Regions from separate parts of the Latilactobacillus curvatus JCM 1096 genome, predicted to be linked through region 1. Evidence: predicted binding sites of a transcription regulator. Region 1 holds the regulator's gene; each other region holds the start of a gene.

Region 1 (6,430 bases):
CTTTCTTTGTTAGAATAGAGCTAGTCACTTTACGAATGTAGGAGGAACAACATGGGTTCTCAAAAAAAATTATTATTAGTCGACGGCAATAGTGTTGCATTTCGTGCTTTTTTTGCAATGCACCAAGCTTTAGACCATTTCACCAATCAGGCAGGACTGCACACTAATGCGATTTATGCTTTCAAGAATATGTTGGATATTATTCTGAAAAAGATTGAACCAACACACGTGTTAGTTGCTTTTGATGCGGGCAAAACCACTTTTAGAACCGAACAATTTGCCGACTACAAAGGGGGCCGTTCAAAAACGCCACCTGAATTAACGGAACAATTTCCTTATATTAGAGAACTCTTAACAGCATATGGTATTCAGTCTTATGAACTCGCTAATTTCGAAGCGGACGATATCATTGGTACACTTGCTAAACAAGCAGAAGCTGATGGTTTCACGGTCGATATCGTCACTGGTGATCGCGATTTAACTCAATTGACGACTAGTCAGACAACCGTTAACATCACTGTTAAAGGGGTCAATGAAATTGAAGCGTATACCCCTGAACACGTTCAAGAAAAACTCGGTTTAGAACCAAGCCAAATTATCGATTTAAAAGGATTGATGGGCGATACCTCTGATAATTATCCCGGGGTGACAAAGGTCGGGGAAAAGACTGCGCTTAAATTGATTACGGAATTTGGAAACATTGAAGGTGTCTATGAACATGTCGATGAAATGAAAAAGAGTAAATTGAAAGAACATTTGATTGAAGATCGCGACCTAGCTTTCACGAGTAAGACACTGGCAACCATTAAACGTGACGCGCCAATTACGATTGGCTTAGACGATGTGGTGTACAACGGACCTGATATGGCAGCTTTGGTTGCTTTTTACCAAGAAATGAACTTCAAGTCGTTTCTAAATCAATTAGATGTTGCACCAGTTGAACCCACGGCTACTGAAGACTATCAATTTACAGTATTAACCCTTGATAACATCGCCGATGTCGTGACAACCACTGAAAACGTTGCGTTTGGCATCGAAATGTTAACCGACAATTACCATACAGCAGACTTGATTGGCTTTTACATTGGCCGACCAGACCACTGGTATGTCAGCGACGACGTAACACTCTTGACAGAATCGGTTTTAAAAACGTGGTTAGAAGATGCTAAACGTCCGAAAGCAGTTTTTGACGTGAAACGCAATCAGGTTGCGGTGAATCGCTTAGGGATTCACTTAGCGGGGGTTCAATTTGACTTACTATTAGCGTCTTATTTGTTGAATACAACGAATAACAGTAATGATCTTGGAACGGTTGCAAATTTACATCAGTATCAAAATGTCCAAACAGATGAAGCTGTTTATGGCAAGGGGGCTAAACGTGCAGTCCCTGTCGATCCAACCGTGCTTTATCAACATCTGATTCAAAAAGCAGCAGCTATTTACAAATTAGCACCACAATTGACAGAACAATTAAAAAAACATCAACAATTCGATTTATTCACGGATATGGAATTGCCATTAGCGCTAGTTTTAGCGGATATGGAAATCACCGGGATTCGAGTTGATGCAAGTCGCCTACAACAAATGGGGGGCGAGTTCAGTCAAACGCTGAAGATTTTGGAAGAAAAGATTTATGCGGAAGCTGGCGAAACGTTTAACATCAATTCGCCTAAGCAACTGGGCGTCATTCTATTCGAAAAGATGGGGTTACCAGTGATTAAGAAGACCAAGACCGGCTATTCAACGGCGGTGGATGTCTTGGAACAACTTAAAAAAGACGCACCAATTGTCCAAACCATCTTGGATTATCGCCAAATCGCTAAGATTCAGTCAACGTATGTCGAAGGATTATTGAAGTCAATTCATCAAGATAATAAGGTGCATACGCGTTACTTGCAAACCTTAACGCAGACTGGTCGCTTGTCATCGGTTGATCCCAACTTACAAAATATTCCAGTCCGTCTAGCGGAAGGCCGTAAGATTCGCCAAGCGTTTGTCCCAAGTCAACCGGGTTGGCAGATGTTTGCTTCTGATTACTCCCAAATTGAATTACGAGTTTTAGCCCACATTTCGGGGGATGCCAATATGCAAGAGGCATTCAAGGAAGACCGCGATATCCATGCGAATACTGCGATGAAGATTTTTGGCTTATCGAGCGCTGATGAAGTGACACCAGATATGCGGCGCCAAGCGAAAGCAACTAATTTCGGGATTGTTTACGGGATTAGTGACTATGGCTTATCACAAAATATTGGGATCACAAGGGCTGAAGCTAAACGCTTTATTGAAGCGTATTTTGAACAGTATCCAGGTGTTCATCAATTCATGCAAGATATCGTGAAGAAGGCGCGCGAAGAAGGCTACGTTGAAACGCTCTTCCATCGGCGTCGCTATTTACCAGATATTCACGCTAAAAACTTCAATTTGCGCTCATTTGCAGAACGCACGGCAATGAATACCCCAATTCAAGGGAGTGCCGCTGATATTATTAAGATGGCAATGATCTTGATGCAAGCGGAACTGAAGAAGGCAGGATTACAAGCCAAGATGCTTTTACAAGTACATGATGAATTGATTTTTGAAGCACCAGAATCAGAAATACCAATGTTAGAAAAATTAGTACCAAGTGTCATGGATTCTGCGGTTTCATTAGCGGTGCCGCTGAAAGTTGAAAGTGGCTTTGGACCAACTTGGTACGATATTAAGAAATAAGGGGACACACAATGCCAGAATTACCAGAAGTTGAAAATGTGCGCCGCGGATTGGAACAATTAGTGGTCGGTAAGACGGTTCAAGCAATTGAGATTCGCTGGTCGAAAATTATCAGTAATCCAGACGATGTTTTTGTTGAAGGTCTTGTTGGACGCCAAATTATCGGTGTTGATCGACGCGGTAAGTATTTATTGATTCGTTTCGATCAAAACTTAACTGTTGTGAGTCATTTGCGGATGGAAGGCAAATACGAAGTTGATGATCAATCCGTACCAATGACTAAGCACACGCATGTGATTTGGACATTTACAGATGGACAACAGTTACGTTATCTTGATTCACGTAAGTTTGGCCGAATGTTATTAATTGAAACGGGTCAAGAAAACACTGTTTCTGGATTGAAGGACTTAGGGGTTGAACCAACCCCAACAACGTTTAAGAAAACCGCCTTCTATCAGGCGTTACAGAAACATAAAAAAGCGATTAAACCACTGTTGCTGGATCAAAAAATTGTAACGGGTCTTGGGAATATCTATGTGGACGAAACGTTGTGGTTGAGCCAGATTCACCCAGAAACACCGGCGAATTTATTGACGAAAGCTGAAACAGATCGTTTGCATGATGAAATCATCACAGAGTTAGAACTGGCAACCAATAACGGTGGGACAACAGTCAATACGTTCTTAAACGCGGCGGGTCACGCTGGGGCCTTTCAGGATATGTTGCACGTCTATGGTAAGAAAGGGCAACCGTGTGATCGGTGCCAGACTCCGATTGAGAAAATTAAAGTAGCACAGCGTGGCACGCATTTCTGTCCGCGGTGTCAGATTAAGAGAGAAGCGGTTCAATGACGTATTTTCTAGGTTTAACGGGTGGCATTGCCAGTGGGAAGTCGACTGTTGCGGCATTGTTTAAAGAACAGGGAATCCCGGTGATTGATGCTGATCAAGTTGCTCATCAGGTATTAGCGACTAATAAATCGGTACAGGCACAATTGCAAGCAGCCTTTGGCGAAGCAGTTGTCAAAAATGGTCAAGTTGATCGGCCTATGTTGGGCCAGCAAGTCTTCGGTAACCCAGAGGCTTTGACTCAGTTAAATGCGATTACTGGGCCCGCTATTTTGACAGCCATTAAACAACAGATGCAAGCAGCAGATGCACCGCTGGTTGTGTTGGATGTGCCACTGTTATATGAACAACACTACGAGCAATATTGCGATGGTGTTGCAGTTGTCTACGTTGAACGTAAAACACAATTGCAACGTTTGATGGCGCGTAACCAATTGACTATAGAACAGGCAAATGCGCGAATTGATAGTCAAAGTGATTTGGCGACCAAAAAAGCGCGAGCGGATTTCGTGATTGATAATCAAGGCACACCTGCAATGTTGCGGCAACGTGTTTTGGCGTTGTTACAACAGTTGTGTCATAACAAGTAATACAAGCGGTCGAACAGATTATTCTGTTCGACCGCTTTTTTGTTTGGAAAAGGCGAAATGCCTTGAGACTGATACATTTTTTGTTTAGCCTGCTTGCCTGGCATGTTATACTACTGTTATACTAATTGTTTTAAAATTGGATTGAATTTGAAACGAATTAATCAAAAGATAAGAAGGTGTCATTATGCTATGTCCACATTGTCATCAGAATAGTTCGCGGGTAATTGATAGTCGTCCCACGGATGAAGGGCGAGTGATTCGTCGTCGCCGTGAGTGTGAGAATTGTCGTTTCCGGTTTACAACGTTCGAACGAGTGGAACAAACCCCATTGTTGGTAATCAAGAAAAACGGAACGCGCGAAGAATTCAACCGTGATAAATTATTGCGCGGGCTAATTCGTGCTGCTGAAAAACGCCCCGTTACAATGGAGCAAATGACTGAAGTAGTTGATGAAGTTGAGAATAAGATTCGCTCATTGGGTGAAAACGAAGTCTCTTCACAAGCCGTCGGAGAATACGTGATGCGCTTGTTACCAGATATTGATCAGATTGCCTACATTCGCTTTGCCAGTGTTTATCGCGAATTCAAGGATATGAATGTCTTTATGAGTGAATTACAAGAAATGATGAATAAAGAAAAGACGAAGAAATCGAATTAAGGAAGAGGGGTTAGCCGATGTCAGATGCATTTGATTTTTTGAGTCCAAAAGACGGCTTTTCAGTGACAAAAGCTAACTATTTGACCGATTTCGATCAAACAGTCGTCACTTACTTATATCAACCATTGATGGGGGCTGTTGCTTACAGTCTCTATCTTTTGTTATGGAGTCAAACCAAGAAAGAAACGGAACAACATTTTCAAACACATGCGACTTTGTTAAATCTGTTGAGTGTTGATTTACCTGCTTTTTATGACAGCCGCAGCAAATTGGAAGCACTTGGTTTAATGCGGACGTATCAAAAAAATGAGGGAACTGGCCGCAAGTTGGTGTATGAACTGTATGCGCCATTGCAACCACAAGCTTTTTTTAACGATGATTTGTTAAGTGTGGCATTGTTCGAAGCGGTCCGCGAAACACGGTTTGTGGAACTCCGTGACTATTTCAAGCTACGACCGGTTTACGCCAAGGATTATCAAGAGGTCACTAAGAATTTCTTGACCGTTTTCCATGTGCAAAACGATTTATTGACGAACGTGCCAAGCAGTGTGGCTGAAACTAAGGCAATGTATCAACAAAAAGCAGCTAGCACACCGCAGTTTACCTCGGTTGAGTTGCGGACTTTTGATTGGGACCTATTACAAGATGCAACGGCGCAATACCAGATTGATACGGATCAAATTCTCAAAAATGAACAGGGCTTGTTTAATCTCCATTATTTCTATGGTCTAGATGAGATGGACTTAGCGCGTTTGATTGGCTTGACGATGAATGTTGCTGACAGTACGATTAATATGGCAGCGCTCGAACAGAACGTCTTGAACAATTACACACGACGTCAGAGTAACCGGCAAACGCCAGCTGCTACAACAACGCAAAAACCGTTAGCCGAGTTACAAAAAGAATGGCAAAAAGCCGGCTTTAACGAACAGGAATTGCAGTGGCTAACAGAAAGTCAGGGCTACTTGCCAGTTGATTATCTCGAATACTTGAAACAAAAGAACCACGGCTTTGTCGCTAAAAATGAAATCCGGGCGTTAAAGGACTTGCAAAACCGCTATATCTTTAACAATGATGTGCTCAATATTTTGGTCGTTTATATCATTACGCAATATGATGGGCTCACTCAGGCGCTAGTCGATCGGATTGCGAACCAGTGGGCTCAACAAGGGGTTAAGACGGCAGCGGATGCGATTTTGCAGATTCGCGATTTCCAAACCAAACAGACGGCAAAGGTGCAAAACAATCGCCAAACGCGTTATCAGAATAAAACTAAAAAAGAACCAGTACCTAAATGGGCTAAACCAGATTATCAAGCGCCAAAAGAAACAACCACACCTGAGCATCAGCATGAACTAGAAGCGGCGTTGAAAAAAATTCGTGAGGGGCGGGAATCGTAATGGAAAATATGGGTAAAGATTTGACGGATTACATGAATCGGCAAAAGTTAAACCAACAGTTTAATAAATTGGTCGAAGATGCCTTGAACGATTCCGATGTCCAAGCATTTATACAAGCTAACAAAGACCGCTTATCACAAGAAACGGTCACGCGTAGTGCCGCTAAAATTTACGAATACGTCATCGAAAAGAAGAAGTTAGCTAATGGGCAAACCACTTTGG
Region 2 (6,430 bases), 420 kb from region 1:
TCTGTCACATTAGCTGATCCGGGTGCCAAAAATGCACAGTCTGTAAAATCGAATGGCCATGCGCAGTTTAATTATGCGGATGGCACACTGCATGCGGCCCCGCAGTACGGGATTACAGGACAAGTCGACCTAGTTAACCCGCCTGATTCTTTTGGGTTATACTATCGTGTTAATGCAGATCAAAATGCAGTGTGGCAACCGGTGATAACCGATTCGCAGTTGCATTTATCGGAGAGCTTTATGGCACAGCTAATTAATGCTAGTCAGAATCAGACAGGGAATCCGACTACTACGGAGCAAGGGCTGCATTGTGATGTCATGCGGACAAGCGACATTGAGTTTGCGTTGTCTGAAAAGGCGGCAAGTGCACCTATTGCAAATGATGATTTAAATCCAATTGATAAATTCCAATTCAAATTAACTTTAAACGGGGCAGTAGAAGTTGGCATCCCGAAAACAATTACGTTTGATGACGAAATTTTGGGTCAAAGTAGGGGGGACTAATCGGACGATTGCGCTAAATGAGGTACCAAGTGTACAACTAAAAGTGGCAGATAATGGTACACCAAAAGCGCCGAAAGTAGTCGTATGTAATCCGTTGTGTAGTCATTTTGATTTACAACTAGGCTATCTGGGGATAAATCAACGACCCAATAATCCCTTTTATATGCAAGAAAATTTTAAATACCGCTTAAATGATAGTGATGCAAAAGCATTAACTAATGAGTCACCCGATAATCAATGGATTGATGGGATTCTACAGCGGCCAATCAGTGAGCAAGATTTAACGAGTTATGGAACCACAGTTGGTTGGAAACAAAGTCAGTTACAGTTATCACTACCTTATAATGATGCTTATCAGATTGGCCCATATAATGCTGATTTGAAATGGCAATTGGTGATTTAAGTTATTAGCGTGTCAGGTTTAATTAGAGCTGATGACGAAATTATTTTCAGCTTTTGAGGCGGTGTGTGTTAATAACGCATTGCCTTTTGTTATACGCAACAAATATCGCTGTAGAATGGTTATGCTTTAATATCGATTGATGGTAAAATATATATCAATTATTTGGAACAAGGGGTTAAGCAATGTGGATACCAATAGTGTTTATTTAACATCGGCAGAAAAAGATAAGTATGCTCTTTTCTTAGATATTATTAATGTCAAATGGGATGAATTACCCATTAAAAAACGAATGAGCATGGCTAAAAAGGGCGAAGCACTAATCGATGACGTCAATTTGAAGCAAGTGGCAACATTGTTAGACCGTAATTATAGTAGCTTATACAATACGTATGTCAGTATTGTTGGGGATCTGCAGGCAATATTAGGGACGGAGGAAGATGATGTTAAGCGACTCTTCGCAATTCCAAGTGATGTCTATCATTTATATTTAGTACAACATTCTGACATCTATGATTTCGTACAGATTCTATTGCGGGGCGGGGATATATCGTTTAAAACCTTCTTAGCAGAGCATGATAGTAGTAAAGCAACTGTATTACGTCATTTGAAGCAAGTCCGCGATCTAACCCGCGCCTTCAACTTACGGGTTTCATACGAACCAATCCGGTTGGAAGGTGATGAGAAGACAATTCGATTGGTCTTATCCGCCTTATACTGGTTGGCGTCTGGTGGGCATCAATGGCTATTTGAAGAAATCAATCACGAATGTGTTTTGTCGGCCTTTGACTATGTCTGTGATGAATTTCAATTGCAAAAGCCTAACCTATTAACGCACGAAATTGGCGCCACGATTCTGGCAGTAACTTATTATCGAGTGATGGCCGGTGCAGTCGTGCAGCCCGATGAAAAATTAGCAACTATTCGGTATCCCTATCCTAATTTAATCAGTGATTTACTTGCAGCCGATTTCACTAAAGAATCAACGGGATTACGAACTTGTTTGGCAGAGTTAACGTTAACGGAAGGGCGTTCAGAAGCCGCTGGACTATTCTTCTTGTTACGGTATTGTCCAGTACCGTTACGCTCAATAACAAGTACTAAGGTGACTGCTGATTGGGCAGATGAACGTTATATACCAGAAATTCATCGTTTTGTGACTGCCTTTTTGGAGCGTATTCCATTTGATATTATGCATGAGTTAGAGATTTCGCAGCACACATATGATATTTTCAAAAATGCGTTGTTAACGACTACGGTGACGACCTATATCCTTGGGATGGACGCGACCTCTGTCGTTTTTAATGAATTAGTCATTCGTATGCCGCAGCTAAAACCCAATGAACTACTCCATAAAAAAATTAGTGATACCGTAGATTACCTCTTATTCGAACCAGCTTTTAGTTTTTTAGCAAGTGGGCGGGAGAATTTGATAAAGGCTTACTATAATTTAATTCAACAAGTCATCCAGCAGTATCATCCTGTAAGCCAGGTGAAGGTCGCACTCGTGATTGAGCAAGATTACATTGGCTATATGGATATCTTAACAGCACTCGATAATATCAAATATGTCGCTGTTAGTACGACCGATGAAGCTTTACGGGATGCAGACCTGATTGTTCGGACGTCGAGCATTGCCTTACCCGAAAACGTTAATCCGGAGGCGTTATATTTTACGTGGCGCTTAAATGCTAGTAGCGATCACTATGCCCGGCTGTATGGCATTATTCATGAATTATGGATGCAAAAAGGTACCCAAGCATAATAAAAAAGCCGTTCGACAATTTGTCGAACGGCTTTTTTTGTGCAATTAGGCACCCATATTTGCTTCTTGTTCTGCGTTTAAGGCTTTCACCCGTTCGTCAATCATTTCGATGACTTTTTGACGATCAGCTTCGTTTTCAACGAAGTCTAATTTGTCACCATCGATTTGCATCTTGGGACTTTCGTCATAGGCTTCATACCAAGCATCATAACGGCTGTTTAATTCTTTATAATAGTCGTAGAGGGTTGGATCGGCTTCTAGTTGTTCGTATGAACGACCACGTTTTTGAATCCGTGAAAGCATTGTTTCGAAACTAACGCGTACATGGATTAATAAGTCAGGGCGTTTCTTGTGGGCAGCAAATGGCAATTCTTGCATCATGTTGGCTAATAATTCGTCGTAGACACGGACTTCGGTTGCGGTAGCGCGACCAAGATCAGCGTTCAAGTGGAAGAGTAATGAATCTTCGAAAATTGAACGGTCTAAGATGTTGTTATCATCTGTATATGCTTGTTTGATACTATCAAATCGTTTGTTTAAGAAATAGATTTGTAGTAAGAACGCATATTTAGTTGGATCTTTGTAGAATAATGGTAATACTTCATTATCGTCTACTGATTCGTAAAAGGCTTCAGTGCCTAAGTGATCAGATAGATATTTGGTTAAACTAGTTTTTCCTGCACCAATTGTGCCAGCAAGTACGAGCAATGTCATCAGTCTCCCTCTTTTGACCATAAAATGTGTTTAAATTATTATTGATATACAACATATGGTGTTTTACAACCAAACGTCACTTAAATATTCTAGCATTTCTGACGTAAAAAGCAATCTTTGATTTTAAACAACGCAATAGTTACTATTTGCACAATTTATGGTAGGATTAATTACTAATTATAAGGATTTTTACTAGGGGGAATCGGTTTGAACGCAAGTGAGAGTATTTTTCTAACGCAAGCGGAAAATGATAAGTACGCCTTATTAATGGAGATTGTTGGTTTAAAACGGGATGAGTTGCCTGTTAAAAAGCGGATTGAACTATCGCGTAATAATCAGCCGCTCGTTGAAGATGTGAATCTAAAACAAGTAGCAATGCTATTAAATCGCAGTTACGGTAGCTTGTACAATATGTACATGAGCATTATTGGGGACCTAAAGGAAATTATCGGACCGGATGTTGATGATATTAAAACCTTGTTCAGCGTTCCAACAGATGCCTATCACTATTTATTAGTGAATAAGTCAGAAGCGTTTGATTTTATCAAAATCTTACTCAAGGGTGAGACCGTTACATTCCAAGAATTCTGGGAAGCCCATGATACGAGTAAGGCAACGGCGCTACGCCATTTAAAAGGGGTGCGCGACTTAATTCGCTCATTTGATATCCGTATGTATTATGATTCACTTCGGTTAGAAGGCGACGAAAATAAAATTCATTTAGTCTTAACGATGTTATTCTGGATGGCAACGGAAGGGCATACCTGGCCCTTTGAAGATGTTAAACGAGACGATGCACTTAAGGCGTTCGATGTTGCGATTGATCGGTTCCAATTGGAAAAAACCAATATTTTGACCCGTGAACTAGGGGCGTATTCAATCGTCCTAACCTATTTCCGATTACTACAAGGTCACACGGTTTCAACTGAACTAGATGGCGATTTTATCCGTTATCCAGTTCCCAATATGGTTTCTGAATATCTAAAATAGCCCTTTGAAGACCAAGCTTTACGGATCAAGAGCATTCTTGCACAAATGACCCAAGAAGAAGCGATGGCTGAATCATTCAATATATATGACATCATTAATTTTGGACCGATTCAGATTCAGGATGCTAATCCCTACATGGAATCTTACGAAACGCGATACAAGCGGTATATTCCAGTGATTTACGAATTTGTAGAAGCTTTTATTGATCAAATTCCATTTGATATCAAGAAATACCTAAACTTAGACGATGCGAATTATCAAGGTTTCGTGCAAACGATGATTTCGATGACGATGACCACGTACATGTTTAAACAAGATGTGACATCGGTGCTCGCTGACCAAATGATGGAAAGTGTTGAATATCTCAAGCCAAATGATGTCCTAAAACAAAATATTGATGATACGGTGGATTACTTATTAATCAATCCGAAAGTGTCATTCTTAGTCAAATTACGTGAAGAATTGGTCAGTGGTTACTACAACGTCTTGCGTCAGATGATTCAACGGTTTGCACCGATGAATAAAGCGAAGGTTGTCGTTGTGACGGAACAATCCTTCCTCGGGTACTTTGATTTGATGACTGCACTGAATAGTGTTTTGTATGTGGATGTTAGTCAATCTGACGCGGATTTAATGGATGCTGATATGGTGGTTACGACTTCGATCATTGATTTAACTGGCATCGTTAACCCAGAAGCGGTGATGTTTAAATGGCATCAAAATGCAGATAGCGATCATTTTGGACGTATGCTCGGTTTATTACGGGGTCTATGGATTCAAAAATCATCTATTGATGATTGAATTTAAAGATTAAATGCGGTATTCTTACATTAAGAAGTAAACACGTGAATAAGCGCCTATATGGATTGACAGAGAGATACCGGTTGGTGGAAGGTATTGAATCCAGCATTCCAGCGCAATAGTGGGTAGTGATGAACTACACGGTTCCTGGCCGTTATCAGTAATTGAGGGCACCTATTATTTGTAGTGGGTGAACTTGGGTGGTACCGCGAATTGAAGTCTTTTCGTCCCAATTAAGGGATGAGAAGGCTTTTTTATTGTTGTTAATTAAAGATCATTAAAAGGAGAGAGTGCAATGTTAGATATTAAAGTCATTCGAGAAAATGTCCAATGGGCAAAGGATAAGTTAGCTAGCCGCGGTGTTCAAGCTGCAGAAATTGATGAGGTCATCGCATTAGATGAAAAACGCCGTGCCTTAATTGTGAAGACCGAAGAATTGAAGAAAAATCGCAATGCTGCTTCAGAAGCCATTGCCGTTGCCAAGCGCAATAAAGAAGATGCGACTGAACAAATCGCTGCCATGAAGAATGTTGGGGCCGAAATCAAGGCTTTGGATAGTGAATTGGCTGAAGTGAAGGCCAAAGTGGACTACATCTTAGTCCGCTTACCCAACTTCCCAGATGATTCAGCACCCGTTGGCCCAGATGAAAGTTTTAGCCGTGAAGAACGCAAATGGTCAACACCCCGTGAATTTGATTTTGAACCATTAGCACACTGGGATATCGGTGAAAAATTAGGCATCTTAGACTTTGAACGCGCCGCTAAAGTATCAGGTAGTCGCTTTGTTTACTATAAGGGTGCCGGTGCACGTCTTGAACGGGCCATTTATAACTTCATGTTGGATCAACATGCTAAAGAAGGCTATGAAGAAATGATTACGCCGTACTTAGTGAATGGCGAATCAATGTTTGGGACTGGCCAATTTCCTAAGTTTACGGAAGATGTTTACACAATGACCAACGAAGGCGAACCCATGACTTTGATTCCAACCGCCGAAGTGCCATTGACGAACTTCTACCGCGACGAAATCTTGGATGGCGCACAATTGCCAATCTACTTCACTGCCTTATCACCAGCTTTCCGTTCAGAAGCAGGAAGTGCCGGCCGTGATACCCGTGGTTTAATCCGGATGCATCAATTTAACAAAGTTGAAATGGTGAAATTCACGAAACCAGAAGAATCATTCAATGAACTAGAAAAAATGACCGCCGATGCTGAAAATATCTTAAAAGCATTGAACTTGCCATATCACGTCA
Region 3 (6,430 bases), 450 kb from region 1:
ATGAGTTCAAGTTGTACAATTAAAGCTAATGTATAGACGAAGCCAATCCAAGACCAAATCGTCACGAAGTAAGCATAATTTGGTTGGTAGAATGCGGTGGTTGTCTTTTGCATGAGAACACTCCTTTTTACGCTTTGTATCATACCATTAACCTGACCCTGCTGTCAGTGAAAGGCGGTAAATTTTAAGAATGATTAAACTTTATACGGACGCAGCAACTCGTGGCAATCCCGGACCAAGTGCGGCGGGAATTTTAATCGTGACACCAGAGCGACAATATCAACTACAAGCACCTTTGCCAGAACAGTCCAATCATGATGCAGAATTTGCGGCGGTCATTCTTGGCTTAGAACAACTAGCCAATCGGGGGCTTACCACGAAAATACTACAGATTAACGTTGACAGCAAGCTTGTCTTTCAGAGCCTAGAAAAGCGGTATGCTAAACATTATCAAGCTGCCGTCGACCGGATTCTAGCACTTGAGGCGCCCTATTCAATGGTCATCCACCAATGGATTCCAGAGCGTCAGAATCAGGGGGCGCACCATCTGGCCCAACAGGGATTACCTCATTTAACTGACTGTTGATAGGCTTAACTAGCGCTTTGAGCGTGATTTTAGTAAAATAATAAGCAACGCTAGAATTTTGGAGGAGTACGATATGGTTTTAGTTACAGAAATAATGTCATTCATCATCTTCATTAATGCCTTATTGGCAATTATTACAATTTTGAGACAGCCCCGCGATATTGCGGCCACCTGGGCGTGGCTGCTAGTCTTAATTTTACTACCCGTGGGCGGTTTTATCCTATATATGTTTACCGGACGGGGCTTATCGCGGAAAAAGATTTTCCAAAGTCAATCGCAAATCGATGATGGGCTTTCCGCATTGGTCGACATTCAACGTAAGGAAAATCGTAAAAACGACCTCTTACCGAAAAAGATGCTTTCCAGTGAAGCATCCGAAATGGTGAATCTCTTTTTAAATATTAATAATGCACCCGTTTTAAAGAATAACCATGTCAAAATCTATACTGACGGGCAAGCAAAGTTTGACGCCCTCTTTGCCGACATCAAACAAGCTCAAAAAAGTATTCATATCGAATATTATACGATCTATAATGACCGATTGGGCAATGAGTTACAACAACTATTGATTCAAAAAGCCAAAGAAGGCGTTTCAGTCAACGTTGTCTACGATGCTTGGGGCTCCCAAGGCGCAACGCAAAAATGGTGGCGCGCACTTGAAGATGTCGGTGGCCACGCGCGAACGTTCTTCAGTTCAAAACACACGATTACCGATTTTCGCTTGAACTTCCGTGATCACCGTAAGATTGTGGTAATTGACGGTAAGATTGGTTATATTGGTGGCTTTAACGTTGGTGATCAATATCTAGGCCGGAGTAAGAAATTCGGACATTGGCGTGATACCCATATGCGGATTACCGGCAATGCCGTGTTAGCCTTACAAGTACGCTTTATGATGGACTGGAACGCGAGTGTTGAGTCTGCGATTAAGTTAACTTACTCGGAAGAACTCTTCCCAGTGGACCAATCCCAAAATCGTGGATCAGCAGCCATGCAAATTGTCTCAAGTGGTCCCGATAAATTAGATGAACAAATCAAACTCGGTTATCTGAAGATGATTAGTACCGCTAAGAAGCGTTTATGGATTCAAACGCCCTATCTAGTTCCGGATGATAGTATTATTGATGCGTTGACGACTGCGGCAATGTCCGGGGTGGATGTTCGTATCATGACGCCTAACATGCCGGATCACCCCTTCATCTACCGTGCAACAGAATACTACAGTCAACTCTTGCATGCAGCTGGCGTTAAGATTTACCGGTATGAAGATGGATTCTTACATGCTAAGACGGCGGTCATGGATGGGCATATCAGCACTGTAGGTTCTGCCAATATGGATATCCGTAGTTTCAAGCTGAACTTTGAAGCCAATACGTTTATTTACGATCCGAAAGTTGCAGCGCAACTTGAAGCGATCTATCAGGCTGATATGGAAAAAGCATCCCTACTAACAGACGAAATAATCGCCCAACAGTCAACTTGGTTGAAATTTAAACAAAAATTTTCACGGTTACTTTCACCAATTTTATAAAATGTTCGTTAACTCATTTTTATGATGGTGCAATATTAAATTAATCCCAATCTAAAAAATTTTTTAAAATCTGTTAAGCTTTGTCCGGCGTGCTTTTGAAAAATTTTGCGCATTAGCAGGGATTGACTTTACCCATAAATATGTTTAACTTAAGTACAGGACGTTGCCCAAGACAATCAAATGAACATTCGTAAACGACCACTATAATTAGTGGTCGTTTTTTGTTTTATCTACAATATGTGGTGTTTATTGATTGCATCTTCCATTTCAAAACGGTATACTATTTTTATCGATAAGAGAAATACAAGGGAGTTAACGATTATGGCAAATATCACATTATATACTAAGAACGGCTGCCCACAATGCCGGATGACGAAACACTTTTTAGAAACGCACAACGTTCCTTTTGTTGAACATAACATCAATGACGAACCACAATATATTGATTACTTGAAGGAACAAGGTTTCCAAGCCGTTCCCGTTTTAGAAGCGGATGGCCTAGAAAGCTTCTCAGGTTTTAGACCAGCGGAATTGCAAAAATTGGCGATTTAAGCACCATGCATTCCCAGTTTTAACGGGTGAGGCCGACTCTTGATTACTAAAGAGTTGGTCTTCACTTTTTTTAAACCCTAAAACAGCTAATATGACTAGAAAGTGGTGGCAAGGATGTCTTTAAAAGAGATTAAAACCGAAGATGTAACATACTATGAATTGAATAACCAAATTAATATTCCAGTGAATGGTCAAATTCCATTACAAAAGGATCAAGAAGCACTCGATGCCTTTTTGGAACAAAACGTACAACCCAATATGGTGACGTTTAAATCACTTCAAGATCGTCTAGATTATTTAGTCGCGGAAAATTATTATGAAGCAGATTTTTTGAAGGCTTATTCTCTTTCATTCATGGAAGAATTGAATCAATATTTAAAGGACCAAGACTTCCACTTCAAGTCATTTATGGCTGCTTATAAGTTCTATGCGCAATACGCATTAAAAACAAACGACAATGGCTTTTATCTTGAAGATTTTAAAGATCGCGTTTTTGTGAATGCTCTCTACTTCGCAGATGGTGATCAAACCCTTGCGCTGCAACTAGCGGATGAAATGATCCACCAACGTTATCAACCGGCAACACCATCGTTTTTGAATGCTGGGCGTTCACGGCGTGGTGAATTAGTTTCATGTTTCTTACTCCAAACAACCGATGATATGAATTCAATTGGTCGGACGATTAACTCGGCACTTGAATTATCACGGATTGGTGGCGGGGTTGGGATTAGCTTGTCGAACCTCCGTGGAGCTGGCGATCCAATCAAAGGCATCGACGGTGCAGCAAGTGGTGTCCTCCCTGTCATGAAGTTATTGGAGGATTCTTTCTCATACTCAAACCAATTAGGTCAACGGCAAGGCGCCGGCGTGGTTTATTTAAACGCCTTCCATCCAGATGTGATTGCTTTCTTAGGTGCTAAAAAAGAAAATGCAGACGAAAAATATCGTTTAAAGACCCTCTCATTAGGCTTAGTCGTCCCCGACAAGTTCTATGAATTGGTGAAAGCTGATGCTGATATGTATTTATTCAGCCCTTACGGTGTTGAAAAAGAATACGGCGTACCTTTCTCATATGTTGACATCACCAAAGAATATGACAACTTAATCGCCAACGATAACATCAAGAAAACCAAAATTAAAGCCCGTGATTTAGAAAATGAAATTAGTAAATTGCAACAAGAATCAGGTTATCCTTACATCGTCAATGTGGACACAGCCAATGCTGCGAACCCAATTGATGGGAAGATCATCATGAGTAACCTCTGTTCTGAAGTCCTCCAAGTGCAAACCCCGTCACAAATTAATAACCGCCAAGAATATGACGTGTTAGGGACGGATATCAGTTGTAACCTGGGTTCAACGAATATTCCGAACATGATGACGTCACCTGACTTTGGTGGTTCTATCGAAGCCATGGTGCGTGCTTTAACCTACGTCACAGATCATTCTGATATTGATGTGGTCCCTTCTGTGGCTCATGGGAACGAATTGGCCCACACCATTGGTTTAGGTGGCATGGGTCTGCATACCTTCTTTGCCAAGAACCACATGATGTATGGGTCAGAAGAATCAATCGACTTTACCAGTAATTATTTCATGCTTTTAAACTACTGGACACTTGTTGCTTCAAATAAGATTGCTAAGGAACGTCAGATGACCTTTGCCAACTTTGAAAAGAGTAAGTATGCTGATGGTAGTTACTTCGATCAATACCTCACTGAAGACTGGGCCCCTAAGACGGACAAAGTCAAAGCGATTTTCAAGGACATTATGATTCCCACAAAAGCCGATTGGGAAGCTTTAAAACTAGCCATCATGCAAGACGGTTTATACCATCAAAACCGCTTAGCCGTTGCACCAAACGGTTCAATTTCATACATCAATGATACTTCTGCTAGCTTACAACCGATTGTTAACCGGATTGAAGATCGGCAAGAAAAGAAAATTGGGACAATCTACTACCCTGCCCCAGGTCTTTCAAACGATACCATGCCATATTATGAATCAGCTTATGACATTGACATGCGTAAAGTCATCGACATCTACGCAGCAGCACAAAAACATGTCGACCAAGGGATGAGTATGACACTCTTCATGCGTTCAACGATTCCAGCAGGCCTTTACGAATGGAAAAACGGCCGGACTGACAAAATGACCACCCGGGACTTAAACATCTTAAGAAACTACGCCCACCACAAAGGGATTAAATCAATCTACTACATCCGGACTTACACAGACGACGAAAGTGAAGTCGGCGCAAACGCATGCGAAAGTTGTGTAATCTAGAGTGCGTTTGAAACGGTTTGACTTTGAGCATTAGTCTAACTCGGCGAATAACTGCTATAAGCAGTTGTTTGACGAGTGTAACTAAGCGCAGAAGTCAGTTTCAAAAAGCACGTTTCAAAACAGAGTGCGACGGCAGGCGTTTATATTTTGAGCATTAGCATAGGGAAGCGAATTAGCGAAGTAGTCGATGATTTGATTCACTGGGCTAAGCGCAGAAAGTTAGCTTGAAAAGCACGTTTCAAAGCAAGCACCAAATCTCCACTCCAGCTGCTCGTCAGCTGGCCTACATACCTAAAAAAGAAGCACGTTAAAAGGAGTTCATGAACATGGCAGAAAATTATATTGCAATTAACTGGAACCAAGTTGAAGATCAAATTGATAAAGCAACCTGGGAAAAATTAACCGAACAATTTTGGTTAGATACGCGGATTCCCCTTTCCAATGACTTAGATGACTGGCGCAGTTTACCAGACAATGAAAAATGGATCGTCGGGCATGTCTTTGGCGGTTTAACCCTACTTGATACGCTACAATCACAAGATGGGATGGCCAGCTTAAAAGCCAATATCCGCACTCAACATGAAGAAGCCGTTTTAAACAACATTCAATTCATGGAATCCGTGCATGCGAAGAGTTATTCATCCATTTTTTCAACGTTAAACACACCAACTGAAATTGATGAAATCTTCGACTGGACCAACACGAATGAATTCTTGCAATACAAAGCCAACAAGATTAACGATATCTATCAAAACGGCACACCATTGCAACAAAAAATTGCCAGCGTCTTTTTAGAAACCTTCCTCTTCTATTCTGGTTTCTATACCCCACTCTATTACTTAGGGAACAATAAGTTGGCCAACGTTGCTGAAATCATTAAATTGATTATCCGTGATGAGTCAGTCCATGGGACTTACATCGGCTATAAGTTCCAATTAGCCTTCAATGAATTGGATAAGTCAGAACAAGAAGAATTGCAAAACTGGATGTATGATTTACTGTACGACTTATATGCCAACGAAGAAAAATACACCCACGAAGTTTATGATGGCACTGGTTGGACAGAAGAAGTATTAACTTACCTCCGTTATAACGCCAACAAAGCCTTAATGAACCTCGGCCAAGGCGCCCTCTTCCCAGATAGCGCTGAAGATGTGAACCCCGTGATCTTGAATGGGATGTCGACTTCAACTGCCAACCACGATTTCTTCTCCCAAGTTGGGAATGGTTATCGCTTAGGGAATGTGGAAGCGATGGAAGATAGTGATTACGACTTTGATTAATTAAATGCAATAGCGCGCCCCACTAATTTAAGTGAGACGCGCTATTTTTTTGGTTATTTTTTAAATTGTTTCAGATATCGTCCGGCCAATAATTTATGAAACTTAACGCCCAACGTCGGATTTGAGGCATCGATATCGGCATACATCGCCGTTGTAATCTTGTTGAGTAGTGGCACTAACTGGTCGAGTTCT

The links. Region 1 encodes NrdR, which represses ribonucleotide reductase genes. Its sites were predicted from a motif close to ACACNATATATNGTGT; they were not measured.
Region 2: LCU_RS07295 (deoxynucleoside kinase) is a predicted target of NrdR. The motif match lies at 3,430-3,445, and genes of this name have one in related genera.
Region 3: nrdH (glutaredoxin-like protein NrdH) is a predicted target of NrdR. The motif match lies at 2,348-2,363, and genes of this name have one in related genera.

The regions. Positions count from the first base shown of each region.
Region 1 covers NZ_CP026116.1:971,121-977,550, reverse strand. Annotated here, with positions in the region: gene polA (DNA polymerase I) at 52-2,712, shown strand; gene mutM (DNA-formamidopyrimidine glycosylase) at 2,724-3,563, shown strand; gene coaE (dephospho-CoA kinase) at 3,560-4,150, shown strand; gene nrdR (transcriptional regulator NrdR) at 4,335-4,808, shown strand; gene LCU_RS05150 (replication initiation and membrane attachment family protein) at 4,826-6,208, shown strand; gene dnaI (primosomal protein DnaI) at 6,208-6,430, shown strand, end outside.
Region 2 covers NZ_CP026116.1:1,393,134-1,399,563, reverse strand. Annotated here, with positions in the region: gene LCU_RS07310 (hypothetical protein) at 1-504, shown strand, start outside; gene LCU_RS07305 (hypothetical protein) at 443-907, shown strand; gene LCU_RS07300 (helix-turn-helix domain-containing protein) at 1,092-2,669, shown strand; gene LCU_RS07295 (deoxynucleoside kinase) at 2,715-3,383, opposite strand; gene LCU_RS07290 (helix-turn-helix domain-containing protein) at 3,591-4,373, shown strand; gene LCU_RS07285 (hypothetical protein) at 4,419-5,174, shown strand; gene serS (serine--tRNA ligase) at 5,470-6,430, shown strand, end outside.
Region 3 covers NZ_CP026116.1:516,517-522,946, forward strand. Annotated here, with positions in the region: gene LCU_RS02780 (EbsA family protein) at 1-113, opposite strand, end outside; gene LCU_RS02785 (ribonuclease HI family protein) at 191-586, shown strand; gene cls (cardiolipin synthase) at 660-2,117, shown strand; gene nrdH (glutaredoxin-like protein NrdH) at 2,439-2,669, shown strand; gene nrdE (class 1b ribonucleoside-diphosphate reductase subunit alpha) at 2,784-4,955, shown strand; gene nrdF (class 1b ribonucleoside-diphosphate reductase subunit beta) at 5,282-6,238, shown strand; gene LCU_RS02810 (MarR family winged helix-turn-helix transcriptional regulator) at 6,292-6,430, opposite strand, start outside.